3 regions of the Nocardia sp. NPDC058499 genome follow, and region 1 is predicted to be linked to each of the others. Evidence: riboswitches for the same ligand, from Rfam matches in the RefSeq annotation. Region 1 holds a riboswitch; each other region holds the start of a gene.

What was found. A riboswitch is a leader RNA that binds a small molecule or an ion and turns the genes downstream of it on or off. The one in region 1 is predicted to bind S-adenosylmethionine.
Region 2: another riboswitch for S-adenosylmethionine. It lies ahead of ACFWPH_RS24020 (homoserine O-acetyltransferase); the one in region 1 lies ahead of ACFWPH_RS14390 (rhodanese-like domain-containing protein).
Region 3: another riboswitch for S-adenosylmethionine. It lies ahead of ACFWPH_RS05020 (2OG-Fe(II) oxygenase); the one in region 1 lies ahead of ACFWPH_RS14390 (rhodanese-like domain-containing protein).

Annotation. Positions count from the first base shown of each region.
Region 1 covers NZ_JBHXMZ010000004.1:169,246-175,265, forward strand. Annotated here, with positions in the region: gene fgd (glucose-6-phosphate dehydrogenase (coenzyme-F420)) at 22-1,032, opposite strand; gene ACFWPH_RS14380 (HAD-IIA family hydrolase) at 1,237-2,013, shown strand; gene ACFWPH_RS14385 (O-succinylhomoserine sulfhydrylase) at 2,497-3,711, opposite strand; gene ACFWPH_RS14390 (rhodanese-like domain-containing protein) at 3,708-4,124, opposite strand; SAM riboswitch class IV at 4,141-4,253, opposite strand; gene ACFWPH_RS14395 (hypothetical protein) at 4,318-4,788, opposite strand; gene ACFWPH_RS14400 (FAD-dependent oxidoreductase) at 5,014-6,020, shown strand, end outside.
Region 2 covers NZ_JBHXMZ010000008.1:169,019-175,038, reverse strand. Annotated here, with positions in the region: gene ACFWPH_RS24035 (tRNA (cytidine(34)-2'-O)-methyltransferase) at 1-176, opposite strand, end outside; gene cycA (D-serine/D-alanine/glycine transporter) at 458-1,936, shown strand; gene ACFWPH_RS24025 (DUF3017 domain-containing protein) at 2,223-2,468, shown strand; gene ACFWPH_RS24020 (homoserine O-acetyltransferase) at 2,552-3,697, opposite strand; SAM riboswitch class IV at 3,882-3,992, opposite strand; gene ACFWPH_RS24015 (NADP-dependent isocitrate dehydrogenase) at 4,266-5,483, shown strand.
Region 3 covers NZ_JBHXMZ010000001.1:1,074,431-1,080,450, forward strand. Annotated here, with positions in the region: gene ACFWPH_RS05005 (LLM class flavin-dependent oxidoreductase) at 32-1,150, opposite strand; gene ACFWPH_RS05010 (MFS transporter) at 1,147-2,520, opposite strand; gene ACFWPH_RS05015 (tRNA-dependent cyclodipeptide synthase) at 2,517-3,203, opposite strand; gene ACFWPH_RS05020 (2OG-Fe(II) oxygenase) at 3,203-4,042, opposite strand; SAM riboswitch class I at 4,169-4,258, opposite strand; SAM riboswitch class IV at 4,424-4,537, shown strand; gene ACFWPH_RS05025 (aminotransferase class V-fold PLP-dependent enzyme) at 4,585-5,907, shown strand; gene ACFWPH_RS05030 (RDD family protein) at 5,963-6,020, opposite strand, start outside.

The DNA.
Region 1 (6,020 bases):
AGTACCGCCGGGCGGCGCAGGTCAGCCGAGTTTGCGCAGGCGCGGTGCCAGGTCACGCTGGAACAGGTCCAGGAACCGCCGCTGGTCGTGTCCGGGGGCGTGGAAGACCAGGTGGTTCAGCCCCGCGTCCAGATACGGCTTGATCAGCTCGACCGCCTGGTCCGGATCGCTGGCCACGATCCAGCGTTTGGCGATCTGCTCGATCGGCAGCGCGTCGGCCGCCTCCTCCATTTCGATCGGGTCGGTGATGCTGTGCTTCTGTTCCGCGGTCAGCGACAGCGGCGCCCAGAAACGAGTGTTCTCCAGCGCGAGATCGGGGTCGGTGTCGTAGGAGATCTTGATTTCGATCATCCGGTCGATCGTGCTGACCTCCCGGTCCACCTTCGCCGCGCCTTCGGCCACCGCCGGCATGAGCTTCTCGGTGTAGAGGTCCATCCCCTTGCCGGAGGTGCAGATGAATCCGTCGCCGGCCCGGCCCGCGTACCGGGCCACCACCGGGCCACCGGCCGCGATATAGACCGGGATCCCGCCTTCGGGCACGTCGTAGATCGAGGCGCCGACCGTCCGGTAGTAGGTGCCGTCGAAATCGGTGCGCGCGCCCGTCCACAGTGCCCGCATCAGATCCACCGATTCGCGCAGCCGGGCGAACCGTTCTTTGAACTCCGGCCATTCCCCGGCGTACCCGGTGGCGATCTCGTTCAGTGCCTCGCCGGTGCCCACGCCCAGCATCACCCGGCCGGGGTACAGGCAGCCCATCGTCGCGAAGGCCTGCGCGATCACCGCGGGGTTGTACCGGAAGGTCGGGGTGAGCACCGAGGTGCCCAGCATGATCCGCTGGGTGCGCTCACCCGCGGCCGCCATCCAGGCCAGCGAGAACGGTGCGTGCCCGCCCTTGTGCCGCCACGGCTGGAAATGGTCGCTCACCGTCGCGCTGTCGAGGCCGTGTTCCTCGGCCAGCACCGCCAGTTCCACCAGTTCCCGCGGTCCGAATTGTTCCGCCGACGCCTTGTATCCGAGCTTCAGCTCACCCATATGCGCCACTCCTGTCGCGTTGTGTTCGCCACCGTTTCCGGCCCGGATTCGACCATAGCCAGCGCCGCGGACGACTGCGCCCGGTGGTCCGGCTCACCGGGCCCACATCGCGGGTTCCGGGCGCGGCATACCCATCGGCGGCGCCGCGAAGCGCAGAATTGACGGGTGAGTACCGACGAACCGATTCTGTCCTACCTCACCGATATGGACGGGGTGCTGGTGCGTGAGGAGCATCTGGTGCCCGGCGCCGACGAATTCCTCGCCGAGTTGCGTGCCGAGCAGATCCCGTTCCTGGTGCTGACCAACAATTCGATCCGCACACCGCGCGATCTGCAGGCGCGCCTACGCCAGAACGGGCTCGATATCCCCGAGCAGTCCATCTGGACCTCCGCGCTGGCCACCGCCAGTTTCCTGAACGAGCAGCGGCCGGGTGGCACCGCCTACGTGGTGGGTGAATCGGGCCTGACCACCGCGCTGCACGAAATCGGCTACGTGCTCACCGACGTCGATCCGGACTATGTGGTGCTCGGCGAGACCCGCACGTACTCGTTCGAGGCGATCACCACCGCCATCCGGCTGGTGGAGCGCGGTGCCCGTTTCATCGCCACCAACCCCGACGCCACCGGCCCTTCGCGTGACGGCGTACTGCCCGCCACAGGCTCGGTGGCCGCGCTGATCACTCGCGCCACCGGCCGGGACCCGTACTACATCGGCAAACCGAACCCGCTGATGATGCGATCCGCGCTGCGCCGTATCGATGCCCATTCGCGCAGCAGCGTGATGATCGGCGACCGGATGGATACCGACGTCATCTCCGGGATGGAGGCCGGTATGCGCACCATCCTGGTCACCACCGGTATCTCCACCCGGCATTCGATCGAGCACTACCCCTACCGCCCCACGATGGTCTTGGATTCGGTGGCCGACCTGGTCGGACGAGTAAGAACCCCCTTTACCGAACCCGCCCCGAAACAGATCTGACTCCGCACACCTTGCTCGCCCGGCCCTACACAGCCCGATACACACCGACCCCAACACAACCAGCGGCACCGCTGAGTTCAGGGATCGACCGATCGGCCCACCCGAAACCAACACAACCAGCCGTACCGCTGAGCTCAGCAATCCACCCATCAGCCCACCCCGAAACCCGACGCAACCAGCGGCACCGCCGAGTCCAGCGAGGCCCCAGAGGGTTTGGCCCGTCCATGCGTTCAGCCCGCGAGACAATGCGGCGCAGCCGCGAGTATCGCGGGCTGAACGCATGGACCAAAGGGGCCAAACCCCCGCGCGCGCCAGCGCGCCAAAAACACAGCACCTCCGCGAACCACCCCACATCGACCCTTCACGCGTCGATACCGCCGAAACAGGCGGCGGTCCGGTGGCACGGCGAGCGTGACCGTCCGGCTCACCTGTCCCACCGGCGAACCACCACGGCAAAACCCGAGAGATCGGCGTATACCCCGATCAGCGCAGCGCGTGGTCCAGATCGCCCAGCAGGTCCTCGATATCTTCCAGCCCCACCGAAACCCGCACAACCCCGTCCGACAGTCCGATACTCGCCCGCCCCTCCGGCCCCATCGCCCGGTGGGTGGTGGTCGCCGGATGGGTGATCAGCGATTTCGCGTCGCCGAGATTGTTGGAGATATCGATGATCCGCAACCCGTTGAGCACCTCGAAGGCGCGCTTCTTGGCTGCGTCCGCGGCGGCTTTCAGTTCGAAGGTCACCACGGTGCCGCCGCCGCTCATCTGGTCGGTGGCCAGTTTGTACTGCGGATGCGTTTCCAGGAACGGGTAGCGCACCCAGCTCACCGCGGGATGCTCGTCGAGGTAGCGCGCGATCCGCAGCGCCGATTCGGTCGACTGCCGGACTCGTATCGGCATGGTTTCCAGGCCCTTGAGCAGCGTCCACGCGTTGAACGGGCTGAGCGCCGGACCGGTGTGCCGCATAAGCGTTTTGACGGGGCCTTCGATGTAGTCCTGCGACCCGAGGATCGCGCCGCCGAGCACCCGCCCCTGGCCGTCGATGTGTTTGGTGCCCGAGTACACGAGCACATCGGCGCCGAGTTCGAATCCGCGTTGCAGCAGTGGGGTGGCGAAAACGTTGTCCAGCACCACTTTCGCGCCCGCCGCGTGGGCGAGGTCGCAGACTTTGCGCACGTCGACCAGGGTCTGCATCGGGTTGGCGGGGGTTTCGAAGAACACCGCGGCGGTGGGTTCGGACAGTGCCGCCTCCCACTGGTCGAGGTCCTCACCGTCGACGAAAACCGTTTCGATACCCCAGCGCGGCAGGATCTCGTTGCACACCACGAAACAGGATCCGAACAGGCTGCGCGCGGCCACCAGCCGGTCACCGGCGCGCAGCAGGGCGCCGAGCGCGACGAAGACCGCCGCCATGCCGCTGGCGGTGGCGAAACATGCTTCGGCGCCGTCGAGCAGCCGCATCCGTTCCTGGAAGGTGGCCACGGTGGGGTTGCCGTAGCGGGAGTACACGTAATGCGGGGAATCACCGGTGAACGCGGCCTCGGCGGCCTCGGCGCTGGCGTAGACGAACCCCGAGTTCAGGTACAGGGCCTCGGAGGTCTCCTCGAAACCGGATCGGTTCAGGCCGCCGCGTACGCCGAGCGTGGCCGGGCCGACACCGTCGGGTAGGACGCGTTCGAACGCGCCGCCGCTGATCACGACTGCCGCCAGGGCAGGCCGAGGGCCCGCCAGCCGGCGCCGCCGCGATGCCCGAATTCGTCCAGCGGGCCTTCGAAGCCGTCGGAGATGTTGTAGGACGGTGCGATACCGGCAGCGGTCGCGATATCGGCGGCATGCGCCGAGCGCTGCCCCGAGCGGCACAGGAACAGCACCGGGGCGTCGGCGGGGCGGTCGCCCAGTGCCGTACGCAACTGGTCCAGGAACCCGGTGTTGCGGGCGCCGGTGGAATCGACCCATTCCACCAGCAGCGTCGGTGTGGCGACGGAGCTGGTGTCGGGGACACCGACGAATTTCCATTCGGCTTCGGTGCGCACATCCACCAGGACGGCGTCCGGGTTATCGGCCAGCAGTTCCCAGGCCTGCTGTGGACCGATATCGCCTGCGTAACTCAACGTGGTACCTCCTGCGAATCCGCACTTGCCGCATCCGTTCGATGCGCGCCAGGTCGTCACCCGGAGCACCCCACCGCGGAGGAGGGTTGCCGACCAGCGAGCCGGGGCTTGGCGCTGGTGCTCATGACCTAATCAATGAGATTGCCCGGCGCGGCCCGGCCGTGTCAAACCCCGGTTGACGTCCGGCCCGAAGTCATTCGACCGGCTGGTTGCACACCTTCCAGTCGCCGTCGGACCGGAACAACCACCAGGTCGAGGTCGCTTCCTGATCTTCGACGCGGCTCGTCACCTCGATGGTCGCGTTCTCGCCGTTGATCTCTATCGGCCCGAACTTCGTGATCTCGATATCTTTTCCGGTCTCACCGGGTTGCAGCCGTCCCGCCATCGGGGAGCGTGCCGGGACGAAACCGGGACATACCGCTTCCTCCGGTGGCTCCGGCCCGTAGCGGCTGCTCACTTGGGCGAACTCCCGGACCGCCCCCGCGATCCGGTCGGAATCTGTGACATTTTTCTCAACCGGCGCCAGCCAGCCGGTGAGCACGATGCCGCCCAGGATCACGGCCGCGATCGCCGCGGCCACGACGAACGGCGTGATCGCGCGCTGTGGTGGGGTGTCCGCCGGGTCGGTGGGCGCCGGTTCGTCGGTGGGTCCGGAATCGCTCATACCGATGATCATCCCTGGTCCCGGGATCGGTGGTGTGCCCGCACCCCGATAGAATCGGGAGTGACCGCGGGTGGACGGCACAGCAGTCGCCGCGGGGACGTGGGAAGACGTAGTGCCGGCCGACCGGTACGGCGCGATGACGGCGCATACAAGCCACGCGTCAACTTAGCCTAAGCTAAGTACAACGCCAGTGATTCTTTCGACCGATAAGGGTGCGCGAAACAGATGACCGAGCAGAAGGAAGCGAATCGCCCGCTTCGGATCGCGATCGTGGGGGCTGGTCCGGCGGGTATCTACGCCGCTGATGCGTTGATGAAGTCGGATGCCGAGGTCTCGATCGACCTGTTCGAGCGGATGCCCGCCCCGTTCGGGCTGATCCGTTACGGTGTCGCGCCCGATCATCCGCGGATCAAGGGCATCGTCACCGCGCTGCACAAGGTGCTGGACAAGGACCAGGTGCGGCTGCTGGGCAATATCGACTACGGGACCGATATCACGCTGTCGGACCTGCGGCGTTTCTACGATGCGGTGATCTTCTCCACCGGTGCCAACGCCGACCGGGCGTTGCCGATCCCGGGGATCGATCTGGACGGCTCCTACGGTGCGGCCGATTTCGTGTCCTGGTACGACGGGCACCCGGATGTGCCGCGCGTCTGGCCGCTGGACGCAGAGAAGGTCGCGGTGCTCGGTGTGGGCAACGTGGCACTGGATGTGGCGCGGGTGCTGGCCAAGACCGGTGACGAACTGCTGCCGACCGAGATCCCGCCGAACGTCTACGCGGGGTTGAAGGAGAACAAGGCCGTCGAGGTCCACGTCTTCGGGCGCCGCGGTCCCGCACAGGCCAAGTTCACCCCGCTCGAGCTGCGAGAGCTGGATCATTCGCCGACGATCGAGGTCATCGTCGACCCGGAGGACATCGACTACGACGAGGGTTCGGAGGCCGCGCGGCGGCATTCCAAGCAGGTCGATATGGTCGCCAACACCCTCGAGCAGTGGGCGATCCGGGATCAGGGCAACCGCCCGCACAAGCTGTTCCTGCATTTCTTCGAATCGCCCTCGGAGATCGTGGGGGAGGACGGCAAGGTCGTGGGGCTGCGTACCGAACGCACCCAACTCGACGGCACCGGCAACGTGAAGGGCACCGGGAACTTCCGGGACTGGGATGTCCAGGCGGTCTACCGGGCCGTCGGATATCTGTCGCAGAACATCTCGGAACTGCCGTTCGACGATCA
Region 2 (6,020 bases), on a different contig from region 1:
ACGGTTACCGAGGCCAGATCGTGGTAGTCCAGTCCGGCTCGCCGCAGCTTGGCCTCCGACAGATCGAAGCCGAGCGGCTCGATCAGATGTAACTCGCTGCCGGTGCCGGCGGCCAGCCGGATCGCATTACCCGTATTGCCCGGTATGCGCGGTTCGTGGAACATCAATCGGAACACAGCCGACCAGTCAACCAGGTGGGCTGAAGATTAGCTGGGCACAGCCCGGCGCTGGGCCGGTTTTCCGGTGGCGTACCGTTCCTCGACGGGCCACAGGCCCGGACGGACCTGCTCTGACCAGTTCGGACGCAAAGGGACGGCCGCTGCGCGAAAACTCCGTGCGCACTTCGCCGGGTACCGGAGCCCGTCGGCTGCCCCGTAGGTATCGCGCCTGCTATGCGCTGCGCGATGGCGCCGTTGGTGGTCGAATGGGCTGTCCGATCGACTCTGGAGGGAGAAAGATGGCCGTGCTGCAGGGCCAAGGGGGTTCTGGCGACGATGGGGTGCAGGCGGGTGAACCCGGTGGACCCGGCGGCCTCAGCCGGCAGCTGGCCAATCGACATATCCAGCTGATCGCGATCGGTGGCGCGATCGGTACCGGGCTGTTCATGGGATCGGGTAAGACGATCTCGCTGGCCGGGCCCTCCGTGATCCTCGTCTACATGATCATCGGCTTCTTCCTCTTCTTCGTCATGCGGGCGATGGGGGAGCTGCTGCTGTCGAACTCCGGTTACAAATCGTTCGCGGATTTCGCGGGCGATCTGCTCGGCCCATGGGCGGGGTTCTTCACCGGCTGGACCTACTGGTTCTGCTGGGTCGTCACCGGTATCGCCGATGTGGTGGCGATCGCCGGATATGTCGCGTTCTGGTGGCCGGATCTGCCGCTGTGGATTCCGGCGCTGGTCTGTATCGCGGTGCTGCTGGTATTGAATCTGCCCACGGTGCGCGCCTTCGGGGAAACCGAGTTCTGGTTCGCCCTGATCAAGATCATCGCCATCGGTGCGCTGATCGTGACCGGCCTGGTGATGATCCTGACCGGGTTCACCGGTGACAGTGGTACGCCGGCCTCGCTGGCCAACCTGTGGAACGACGGCGGCTTCTTCCCGACCGGCCCGATGGGCTTCGTCGCCGGGTTCCAGATCGCGGTGTTCGCCTTCGTCGGTATCGAGCTGGTGGGCACCACCGCTGCCGAGACCAAGGACCCCGAGCGCACTCTGCCTCGCGCGGTGAACTCGATCCCGGTCCGGATCCTGCTCTTCTATGTCGGCGCCCTCGTCGTGATCTGCGCGGTAACCCCGTGGCGTCAGGTATCGGCGGACGAAAGCCCGTTCGTGGCGATGTTCACCCTCGCCGGCCTCGGTATCGCCGCGAGCGTGGTCAACTTCGTGGTGCTGACCAGCGCGACCTCCAGCGCCAACTCGGGTATCTACTCGACCTCCCGGATGGTGTTCGGTCTCGCGGGGGAAGGTAACGCGCCCGCGGTGTTCGGGAAACTGTCGCCGCGCCGGGTCCCGGCCAACGCACTGCGTTTCTCCTGCGCGTTCCTGCTGATCGGCGTGGTGCTGCTCTATGCCGGACAGTCGATCGTCGAAGCGTTCACGGTGGTCACAACCATCTCGTCGCTGTGCTTCATGTTCGTCTGGACGATGATCCTGGCCAGCTACCTGGTCTATCGCAAACGGCGCCCGCATCTGCACGCCGCATCGACCTTCAAGATGCCCGGCGGGATCCCGATGGTCTGGGCAGTGCTGGCGTTCTTCGTTTTCATCGTCTGGGCGCTCACTCAGGAGAGCGATACCCTGCAGGCTCTGCTGGTGACACCGATCTGGTTCGTCGTCCTGGCGATCGCCTACCTGTTCGTGCGCCGCAGCCCGCACCACGCGGCGCTGCGGAAACAGCATCAGGAAAAGGTCCTTGCGGAGATGACTGCCCTGCGCTGAATCGGCCTGGACGGGCGACGTCTCGGGCCGGCCGGAAACCGGTGCGCGGCGTCGCCCGTGAAGGGCGAAGCGCTGTATTCGAACAGGCCCCTACCGCATACGGCCGCCGCACGCTACCGGTTTGCATCCCGGACCGGGGCGCGGCGCTCCCTTCCGGCCATCAGGGCGGGAGGACGGCACCGGCCGCATCTGGAACAATCGCACCGTGACCGACGCCGAGACTGTGACCGAGGGCGAGCCCGGCAGCGGTAACCGCCTGGCCGGGTTCCTACGCTGCCATCTGCCGATGGTGGTGGTTGTCGCGGTGATCGCGGTCGCCGTGGTTTTCGTCGCGCAGGACCGGTGGCGGCGCGGCGCCATCTTCTTCGGCGGCGCGACACTCATCGCCGCCGCATTCCGGCTGTGCCTGCCCACGGTGCGGGTGGGATTGCTGGCGGTGCGCAGCAAACCGTTCGACGTGGGCGCACTCACCCTGCTGGGCAGCGTGATCGTGTTCCTTGCCGCCACTATCAATACGCTCGGCGTGAGCTGAAACCGGGAGCCGGATACCGCCCCGTCCCGGGGGTCGCCGTCACCTGACGGGGCCCCCGGTGAGGCGAAGGCGACAACCCCGCGTCAGCGGTGGGTGCGGGCCAGGCCCATCGTCTGGACCAGCAGCTTGCCGATGGCTTCGGCCTCGGTGAGGAACGCATCGTGACCGTCGCGGGACGAGATGACCTCGAAATGCCGGCATCCCGCCAGCCCCTCGGCCAATTCCCGCTGGGTATGCAGCGGGTACAGCCGGTCGGAGTCGATCCCGCCCACGATGCACGGCACCTCGGCGCGTGCCATCGCGGCCTCGATCCCGCCACGGCCGCGGCCGATATCGTGCCGGTTCATCGCCTCGCTGAGCAGCACATAGGTGGCCGGGTCGAAGCGTTTGCACAGTTTCTCGGCCTGGTATTCGAGATAGCTCTGCACCGCGTACCGGCCGCCGTCCCACGGGTCTTCACCGGCCTGCGGGCTGTTGGCGAACCGGCTGTCCAGCTCGACCTCCGTGCGGTAGGTGAGATGCGCGATCCGCCGGGCGATACCCATTCCGGCCATCGGCGCCCGGCCGGTGCCGTGGTAGTTACCGTCCTGCCAATCGGGGTCGCCGGTGATAGCGGCGATCTGGGTGGTCTGCGTGCCGATCTGATCCGCTGTCGCGCGGGCACCGACCGCGAGGACCAGGGCCGCGGCCAGCCGCTCCGGGGCGCACAGCATCCACTCGAGAACCCGCATCCCGCCCATCGAACCGCCGATCGCCGCGGCCAGCCGGTCGATACCGAGCAGGTCGAACAGCCTCAACTCGGCACTCACCTGGTCGCGGATGGAGATCTCGGGGAAGCGTGCCCCCCACGGCGCGCCGTCGGGCGCCGGGGAACCGGGGCCGGTGCTGCCCTGACAGCCGCCGAGCACATTGGTGGCGACCACACACCATTCGTCGGTGTCGATCGGCGCGCCCGGCCCGACCATCCCGTTCCACCATCCGGGTTGCGGATGCTCGGCATCGGGTTCGCCCACCACATGGGAATCACCGGTCAGCGCGTGCTCGATCAGCACCACGTTGTCCATGGCCGGGGACAGTTCGCCCCAGCGCTGGACGACCAGTTCGACCGCCGGTAGCCGGGCCCCGTTCTCCAGAGTGAGCTCGCCGATCTCGATCACGCCGACGGTGCCGTCGGACGGCGGTAGCTGCGCCACGGGTACGGCCCTGGTCTGTTCGGTGTTCACCTTCACGCGATGGCTTCCGCCCGCTGGGCCGCGACCGGCGGCGATAGCCGGGCCATATGAGTCACGGCCGTGAGGTGGGCGGGGATACTGCCATCGGTCATCTCGTGCTCCAGAAAATAGGGGGTTGCTCGCCGCGAAACGGAGTGCCAGGGCCGAGGCGACCAGCACCGGCACATAACGGCGACCTCCTGACATGCGCTTGCTCCCGGCTTTCGGAAGCCCGGTCATCACCCGGAGCACCCCACCGCAGCTGGAGGGTTGCCGGCCAGCGAGCCGGGGCTTGACGCTGGCACTCATGACCTGTTCCACATGGTAGCTGTGGGCTGTGGTGGATAGAAATCGGCATGGGCCACCACCAGGTAACCTTGTGGCGCGACTCACTGTGTGAGATCTCACGACCGGGCCTGGCTGCACCGTGCGATCACCACAAGCAGTACGCTCGTCTTGGTTACATCAGACGTCTCGTGGACAACGCGGGATGTATACGTTGTCTGTTGAACAGCTGGGGTCCGCTCACAAGCGTGTTCGCCTGGTTGTGCAATGAGGGCACCATCTTAGGAGGACACGAAGATCCATGTCCAAGATCAAGGTTGAAGGCACCGTCGTAGAACTCGACGGCGACGAGATGACCCGGATCATCTGGCAGTTCATCAAGGACAAGCTGATCCACCCGTACCTCGACCTGAACCTCGAGTACTACGACCTCGGCATCGAGTACCGCGACAAGACCGACGACCAGGTCACCGTCGACGCCGCGAACGCCATCAAAGAGCACGGCGTGGGCGTCAAATGCGCGACGATCACTCCTGACGAGGCCCGAGTCGAGGAATTCGGTCTCAAGAAGATGTGGCGGTCGCCCAACGGCACCATCCGCAACATCCTCGGCGGCACCATCTTCCGCGCGCCCATCATCATCTCCAATGTTCCGCGCCTGGTCCCCGGCTGGACCAAGCCGATCATCATCGGCCGCCACGCCTTCGGTGACCAGTACCGCGCCACCGACTTCAAGGCCTTCCAGGCCGGGACCGTCACCCTGACCTTCACCCCGGAAGACGGCAGCGAGCCGATCGTCCACGAGGTCGTGAAGATGCCGGAAGACGGCGGCGTCATCATGGGTATGTACAACTTCAAGAAGTCCATCGAGGACTTCGCGCGCGCCTCGTTCAACTACGGGCTGCAGCAGAACTACCCGGTCTACATGTCGACCAAGAACACCATCCTGAAGGCCTACGACGGCATGTTCAAGGACACCTTCCAGGAAGTGTTCGACGCCGAGTTCAAGACCCAGTTCGACGCGGCCGGCCTCACCTACGAGCACCGGCTGATCGACGATATGGTCGCCTCCTCCATGAAATGGGAGGGCGGCTACGTCTGGGCCTGCAAGAACTACGACGGCGATGTGCAATCCGACACCGTCGCGCAGGGCTTCGGTTCGCTGGGCCTGATGACCTCGGTCCTGCTCACCCCGGACGGCCAGACCTGCGAGGCGGAGGCCGCGCACGGCACCGTCACCCGGCACTACCGTCAGCACCAGCAGGGCAAACCGACCTCGACCAACCCGATCGCGTCGATCTTCGCCTGGACCCGCGGCCTCGAACATCGCGGCAAACTCGACAACACCCCCGAGGTGATCGGTTTCGCGCAGACCCTCGAGGACGTGGTCATCAAAACCGTCGAAGGCGGCCAGATGACGAAGGACCTCGCGCTGCTCGTCGGCGGCGACCAGGGCTACCTGACCACCGAGGAATTCCTCGCGGCGCTCGACGCCAACCTGGCGCGCGCGCTGCGCTGACCAACCCGGCCCCACGGGCCCGGGTACTGAGCAAGGCCCGGAGCGTGGAGGCCGAGTGCTTTCGACAACGCCGAGAACAGGGCTGTGTTCTCGGCGTTGTTTGTTTGGTCAGGGGTAATGGTGGGGCTGCTCGAGGAGGGGGTGGGGGCTGCTCGAGGATGGGATGGGGGCTGCTCGCGGAGGGGGTGGGGGCTGCTCGTGAAGGGGGTGGGGGCTGCTCGTGAAGGGGATGGGTGGGTCTGCTCGCGAAGGGGATGGGTGGGTCTGCTCGCGAAGGGGACGGGTGGGTCTGCTCGCGAAGGTGCTGTGTTTTTGGCGCGCTGGCGCGCGCGGGTTTTGGCCCCCTAGGTCCATGCTTTCCGACCGCGATACTCGCGGCTGCGCCGCATTGTCTCGCGGTCGGAAAGCATGGACGGGCCAAAACCTTTCAGGGCCTCGCTGGACTCGGCACCGCTGTTGGTTGCGTTGGGGTTGTTCGGGAGGGCCTCGCTGGGCTTGGCGCGGCTGGTGGTGTGTTGGGGGTTGTTGGGGAGGGGC
Region 3 (6,020 bases), on a different contig from region 1:
GGGTTTGATGGTTCTCTCGTTTCGTGGGGCTTCAGCACCAGGCCGCGGCGATCGAGCGGTGCGATCGGATGCGGTCTTCATGCCGATGCGCGAGGGTGGTGAGGATCAGTTCGTCGGCGCCTGTCAGATCGACCAGCGCCCGGAGGCGTCCGGTGACTTCGGTGGCGGTCCCGACGAATCGGGTAGCGATTCGCGCCGAGTGCCGGACGGTCAGTTCGCGGACGGTGGCGGCCGCAACGTCGTCGGGATCGGGGACGGGGATGGCTCCCGCGCCCCGGGCGACGGCGTCGACCCACGGCAGGAACGATGTCGCCAGATGACGCGCCTCCTCGGCGGTGTCGGCGGCCAGCACGTCCGCCGAAACCGCCAGATACGGTTGTTCGAGAACACCGGGCGTGAAGGCTTCGCGGTAGGCGCGCACGGTTTGGATCGTCTGCCCCGGCGCGAGGTGGTAGTTCGCGGCGAACGGCAAGCCCAGCTGTCCCGCCAGCCGCGCGCTGACGCCGGGCGAATTGCCGAGGATCCAAGGCCGCAGATCCGTGCCCTCCCCCGGCGTGAGATGTAGTGGCGTATCGAGGCCGTCGGGTGTGCAGGTCCCGTCGAGCAGCGACAGGATCTGGCGCACCTGATTTCCGTAGTCGGGCACCTCTCCGGGCGGCGTAAGCAATGCCAGGCCCGTTGCGGCACGCGGTGAATCGACCAGGCCGCGCAGATCCCGGGGTTCGGGCAGGACGACGCCGTCGACGACGGGATGCTCGTCGACGGCCACGGCGGCCTCGACCGGTGGCCGGCTCAGGGCATCGCGATACTTCTCCGCCCGGTCCCCGCTTCTGCCGAGACCGAGATCGACCCGGCCGGGATGCAGGGCCGCCAGCGTGCCCCATTCCTCGGCGACCCGCGCCGCTACCCGCTGACCGAGCTGCACCGCCCCCGCCCCGACCCGGATCTGTTCGGTCGCCGACAGCACATGTGCCGCCACGACCGCGGGCGCCGCGGAGGCTAGGGCGGCGAAATGATGCTCGGCCAGCCAGTAGCGCCGGTAACCGGACTCCTCGGCGTGCCGGGCGAGGTCCGCCGCTTCTTCCAGAGCTCGGCGGGCGGTACCGCCGCTGCGGATCGGCACCAGGTCGAGCACTCCGAGTTCGGTCACGACCGGACTCCTTTCCGGTCTTCGATCATCGAGTTCGCGGCCAGCGCGACCAGCGCGACCGCCAGCAACACCACCGCCGCGGCCACCAATCCGCCACCGGCGTCCGACGACGTGTACACCGCGACCACGACGGCCGCGCCGATCGCGCCACCAAGGTTGTGGAAGGTCCACGAGGCCCCGATGGCGAAGCCGGATTCGGAGTTGTCCACCGAGGTCAGCGCGGCGAGGGTGGCGGGCGCCAGGATCAGCGCCCACCCGAGACCGAAGAACACGAAACCCACCAGCAGCACCACGAGCGACCCCGTCACACCGGCGAGCACCGTGAAACCCGCGGATACCGCGAGGGAGCCGAAACCGTAGCGCAACGGCACGATCGGCCCCACCCGGTCCACCCAGCGGCCGACTCGCGGTGAGGCGAGCGCCATCGTGACACTCACCAGCAGCAACGCCGCCCCGGTGGCGCGGGCGTCGAGGCCGTGCCGATCCGCGAGGTACGGCGGGAGGATCAGCAGCGCGGAGGCGTAGAACGCGGCGAGGAAGAAGTCCGACAGCAGAGCCGCACCGAATCGTGGGTGCGCGAACAACTCGATACTCAGCAGCGGTTCGGCCGCCCGGCGTTGCGCGGCAACCAGTCCCGCGCCGGCGAGCACGGCAACGACGGCCGCGCTCAGGACCGGCGCGCTGAACCAGCCGATGCTCTCCGGTAGCGAGACGAAGGCAACCGCCGCGGCCACCGTCAAGGCGAGCAGCACTTGGCCGGGTATGTCCAGGCCGGTGCGCGAACTCGGTGCCGGTGCCGGTACTGCCAGGGCGATCAGCACGATCGCCGACAGCCCGAACGGCACGTTGATCCAGAACACCGACGCCCAGCCGAACACGGGCACCAGCAGCCCGCCCAATACCGGACCGATGGCCAGGCCGATACCGTTCACCGCATACAGCCGGCCGACCGCCCGCCCCCGCTCGCCCTCCGGGAACAACTGCTCCACCAGCGTGGACGTGCCGGTGTAGAGCACCGCGCACGCGGCACCCTGCACGAACCGGGCGCCGATGAGCCAGCCGATGCCGGGGGCGAGCGCCGCCGCCACCGATGCGGCGACGAACACCGCGAGTCCGGCCAGCAGCACCCGCCGCCGGCCGGCCAGGTCACCGAGCCGCCCCGCCGTCACCATGAACATCGCGAGCGCGGTGAGGAACGCGGTGAGCACCAGCTGCGAGATACCGATAGTGGTCGTGAGTTCGCGAGTGATCGTCGGCAGTGCGGTGGTGACGATCGTCAGGTCGATACAGCCCAGGAACGACGCCGTCGCCAGGCCGGCGAAACCGGCGGTGCGCCGTCCGGCGGACAACTCCCGGTCCACGACGCTCACCGCGCGGACTTCCGTTTCTTGAAACGCAGCGGCAGCCACGCGGCCCCGTCGTCTACGAACAGGTCACGCGTGGCCTGCATGGCGGCCGAGATCTGCTGCGGGTACACGACGAAGTCGTAACCTTGTGCAGCCCAGAGCGGTTGGATGATCGGCACCTCCTCCAGGAGGTAGGCCAGGCAGCGGTCACGGACCTCGGCGAGCTCAGCGGAGGTACTGTCCCGGCGGGCGACGAAACGGTCGATGGTCGCATCGATCGCCGTCCGGTAGTGCGTATTCGACGCGTACGCCGCGCGGACCTCGCTCAGGGCGCGCGGATAGTGGGGGTCGACGAGTGCGTCGTCCCAGCGCAGGATGTCGGTCTCGGCGGCGAGCAGATCGAGTAGCGGCCGGTTGCGGGCCACCCACTGATCACCCAGCCGACGCGATTCGGCATAGGCCCGAGCCGACGGGACTTCCAGATTGTGCCGCTGCAGCGTATCGGCCACAGCGACCGTGACCTGCCCGAACCCGCTGCGGTTGAGCAGATCGACGGTGGCGCCGAACTTCTCGCCTTCGTGATAGTCGGCACCGACACTTACCAGCAGAATTGTGGAGCGACCGGCATAGTCGTACTGCAGGCCCTTCAGGTCGAACGCCGCTTTATGGGAGGCGGAACCGACCGGCGCGGTAACGGTGAGTGTCATCAGCTCCACACCCCCAGCGGCTCGTCGCGACCGCGTACTCCGAGGAAAAGCCCGATCGTCACGCGGGGACGATCATGCGACGGCGCCACGGCATGCACCCGCCGCGGATCGATGAAGATCGCCTCGCCCACCACGGGCCGGACGGTGAGCGCCGGTGCTCCGACAGCCTCGCGGTCCACACCCCACACCCGCTCACCGGACAGTGCCCGGTACTCCTCCTCGGACGGATACGAGTCCCAGATCTCGAGCTCGCCACCGCGGTCGGGCATATCCAGATAGACGTTCACCGACAGCTGGCGGCGGATACCGAGAAGATCTTCCTCGGGCAGATTCCGCTGCACATTGTCGGTATGCGGCTCCAGGTCCACACCGGCCTGCTGATAGCGGACCACTCCGGCGAAGAACTTCCGGCTCTGCGAAGTCAGCAATACCGTCCCCGCCGGCCATGCTTCGTCGAGGAGAATCCGGATCGTGTCGGCCGGGTATGCATACGGCGCGGCGAGTTCTCGCAGACGCTGAAGGTGATCAGGGGCCGCTTGGAAGTAGGTGGACTCATCCCCCGGCGTCACCTCGGAGAACGCGTAGCCGATCCGCCGGAACTGCGGATCGGTGCCGAGCGGGCCGTGATCGTCCCGGCCGACGAACCGTCCGCGTAACCCGTCCAGCGCAGGGCCGGCGACGACGCCGCGCACCCGCACCGCGTAGACATCGCCTTTCAGCAGTTGCAGCAGGTGGTCGGCGGAGAACTCCTGAATCGATGTGGTGGCCAGGCGGCCGGATCGCTCGTCCAGTGGGTGGTCCGCAGATCCGGCTTCGGCTTCGGCAAATATTTCCGTCATCGTGTTCCTCCCCGTGCCGGCGAGATCCCGGCGCCGATAGTGGTCGTTCGCAGTGGCGAACGGCACGACGATCGATCACGTGCGGTCGACGAGAACCGCGCTGATCGCGGACACTCGAGTAACCCCGGTTCATCGGTCTGGCGTTAGCACCTTGTGGACGAATCCATGGTTGCCGCGACGTCGCAGAGCCAGTCTCTCGGTCGCTCGTGATGAAAATCCGTGCATTCGGAACATATGCAGCGCAAGGACTTCCATCAATGGTCAGGGAATCGGACGCGACCCAGCCGCGCAGGTCAGAAGTTATTAATCAAGCTGACCTCAACAGCGGGCGCACACACCCGGGGTTGACAAGCAGCGGACACCTCTGCCAATCTCGGCTCAGGTCATGAGTACCAGTGTTCAAGCCCCGGCTTGCTGGTCGGCAACCCTCCTCCGCGGTGGGGTGCTCCGGGTGACGACCGGGCCGTTCCCGATCGGGCACGGCAAGCGCGGACTCCGGCTCTCGTTCACCCCGGGGTCCCCCGACCCCGAGGATTGTTCCGATGACAGTCGCCATCGATACCCGTAGTGCTGCTGTGGCCTGCGTTTCCGGCCGCGATCTGCACGTCCCCCTGGTACAGGGCGGAACCCGCGCCTATGCGAATTTCGATTACGCCGCCAGCGCTCCCGCACTGACCCAGGTCACCGACCGGCTGGCCGCGCTGCTGCCGTATTACGCGAGTGTGCATCGTGGTGCCGGCTATACCTCGCGCATCTCGACCGACTGCTACGAAGCCGCCCGCGGGTCGGTCGCGCGATTTCTGAACTGCGCCGACGATCAGGTGGTCGTATTCACCCGTAATACGACCGACGCCCTGAACCTGCTGGCCGCCTGCGTTCCGGGCGACACCGTGGTGCTCGATATCGAACATCACGCCAACTTCCTGCCCTGGCAGCGCAACGGTCGCCGGGTGGTGCCTGTCGCGGACACGATCGAGGAGACTCTCGACCGGATCGCCCGCGAACTCGGCACGAAACCCGCTGCGCTGCTGTCTGTTACCGGCGCATCGAATGTCACCGGGGAAATCCTCCCGCTGGACCGGCTGGCCGCGCTCGCCCACCGGTACGGCACCCGGATCGCGGTCGACGCCGCGCAACTGGCACCGCATCGGCGGATCGACCTGCGCGCCTGCGGAATCGACTACCTCGCATTGTCCGGGCACAAACTGTATGCCCCGTTCGGGGCCGGTGTGCTGGTCGGCCGCCGGGACTGGCTCGACACCGCGAAACCCTATCTCGCCGGAGGCGGCGCGGTGCGGGAAGTGAGCACCGACGGTGTCGAATGGGCGCCGGCCCCGCAGCGGCACGAGGCCGGTTCACCGAACGTCCTGGGTGTGGCCGCGCTGGCCGCCGCCTGCGACACCCTCGGATCACTGCACGAGGCCGATACCACCGAACACGAGCGATATCTCACCGAGCGGCTACGAGACGGCCTGGACAGGATTCCCGGAGTGCGGTTCCTGCGCATCTGGCCCGACAGCACCGACAGTGTCGGGATCGTGGCGTTCACCGTCGACGGTGTCGAACCGGGCCACGTCGCGGCCTACCTCTCGGCCGAGCACGGTATCGGCGTGCGGGACGGCCGATTCTGTGCGCACCCGTTGCTGCACCGCCTCGGTGTGGACGGCGCACTGCGCGCCAGTATCGGCCTGGGCACCCGCGCCGGCGACGTCGATCGGCTGGTAGCAGCGATCGCGGCGCTGGTCGATCGCGGTACAGGCTGGAATTACCGGCAGCAGGACGGGCAATGGGGCCCGGCACCGGAGACGCGGGAGGGGCTCGCGCCCGGATCCGTGACCGGCGCAGCCCCTTGCGCGGCATTCTGAAGCCGGTACCCGGCGGTGATCCGTCCACTGGTTGCGTGCAGAACCGGCCCTGTAGTTATTCGTCGATGACCTGGGTGCCGCCGGCCGCTCGATCGTGCCAGCCCTGTTTCGCC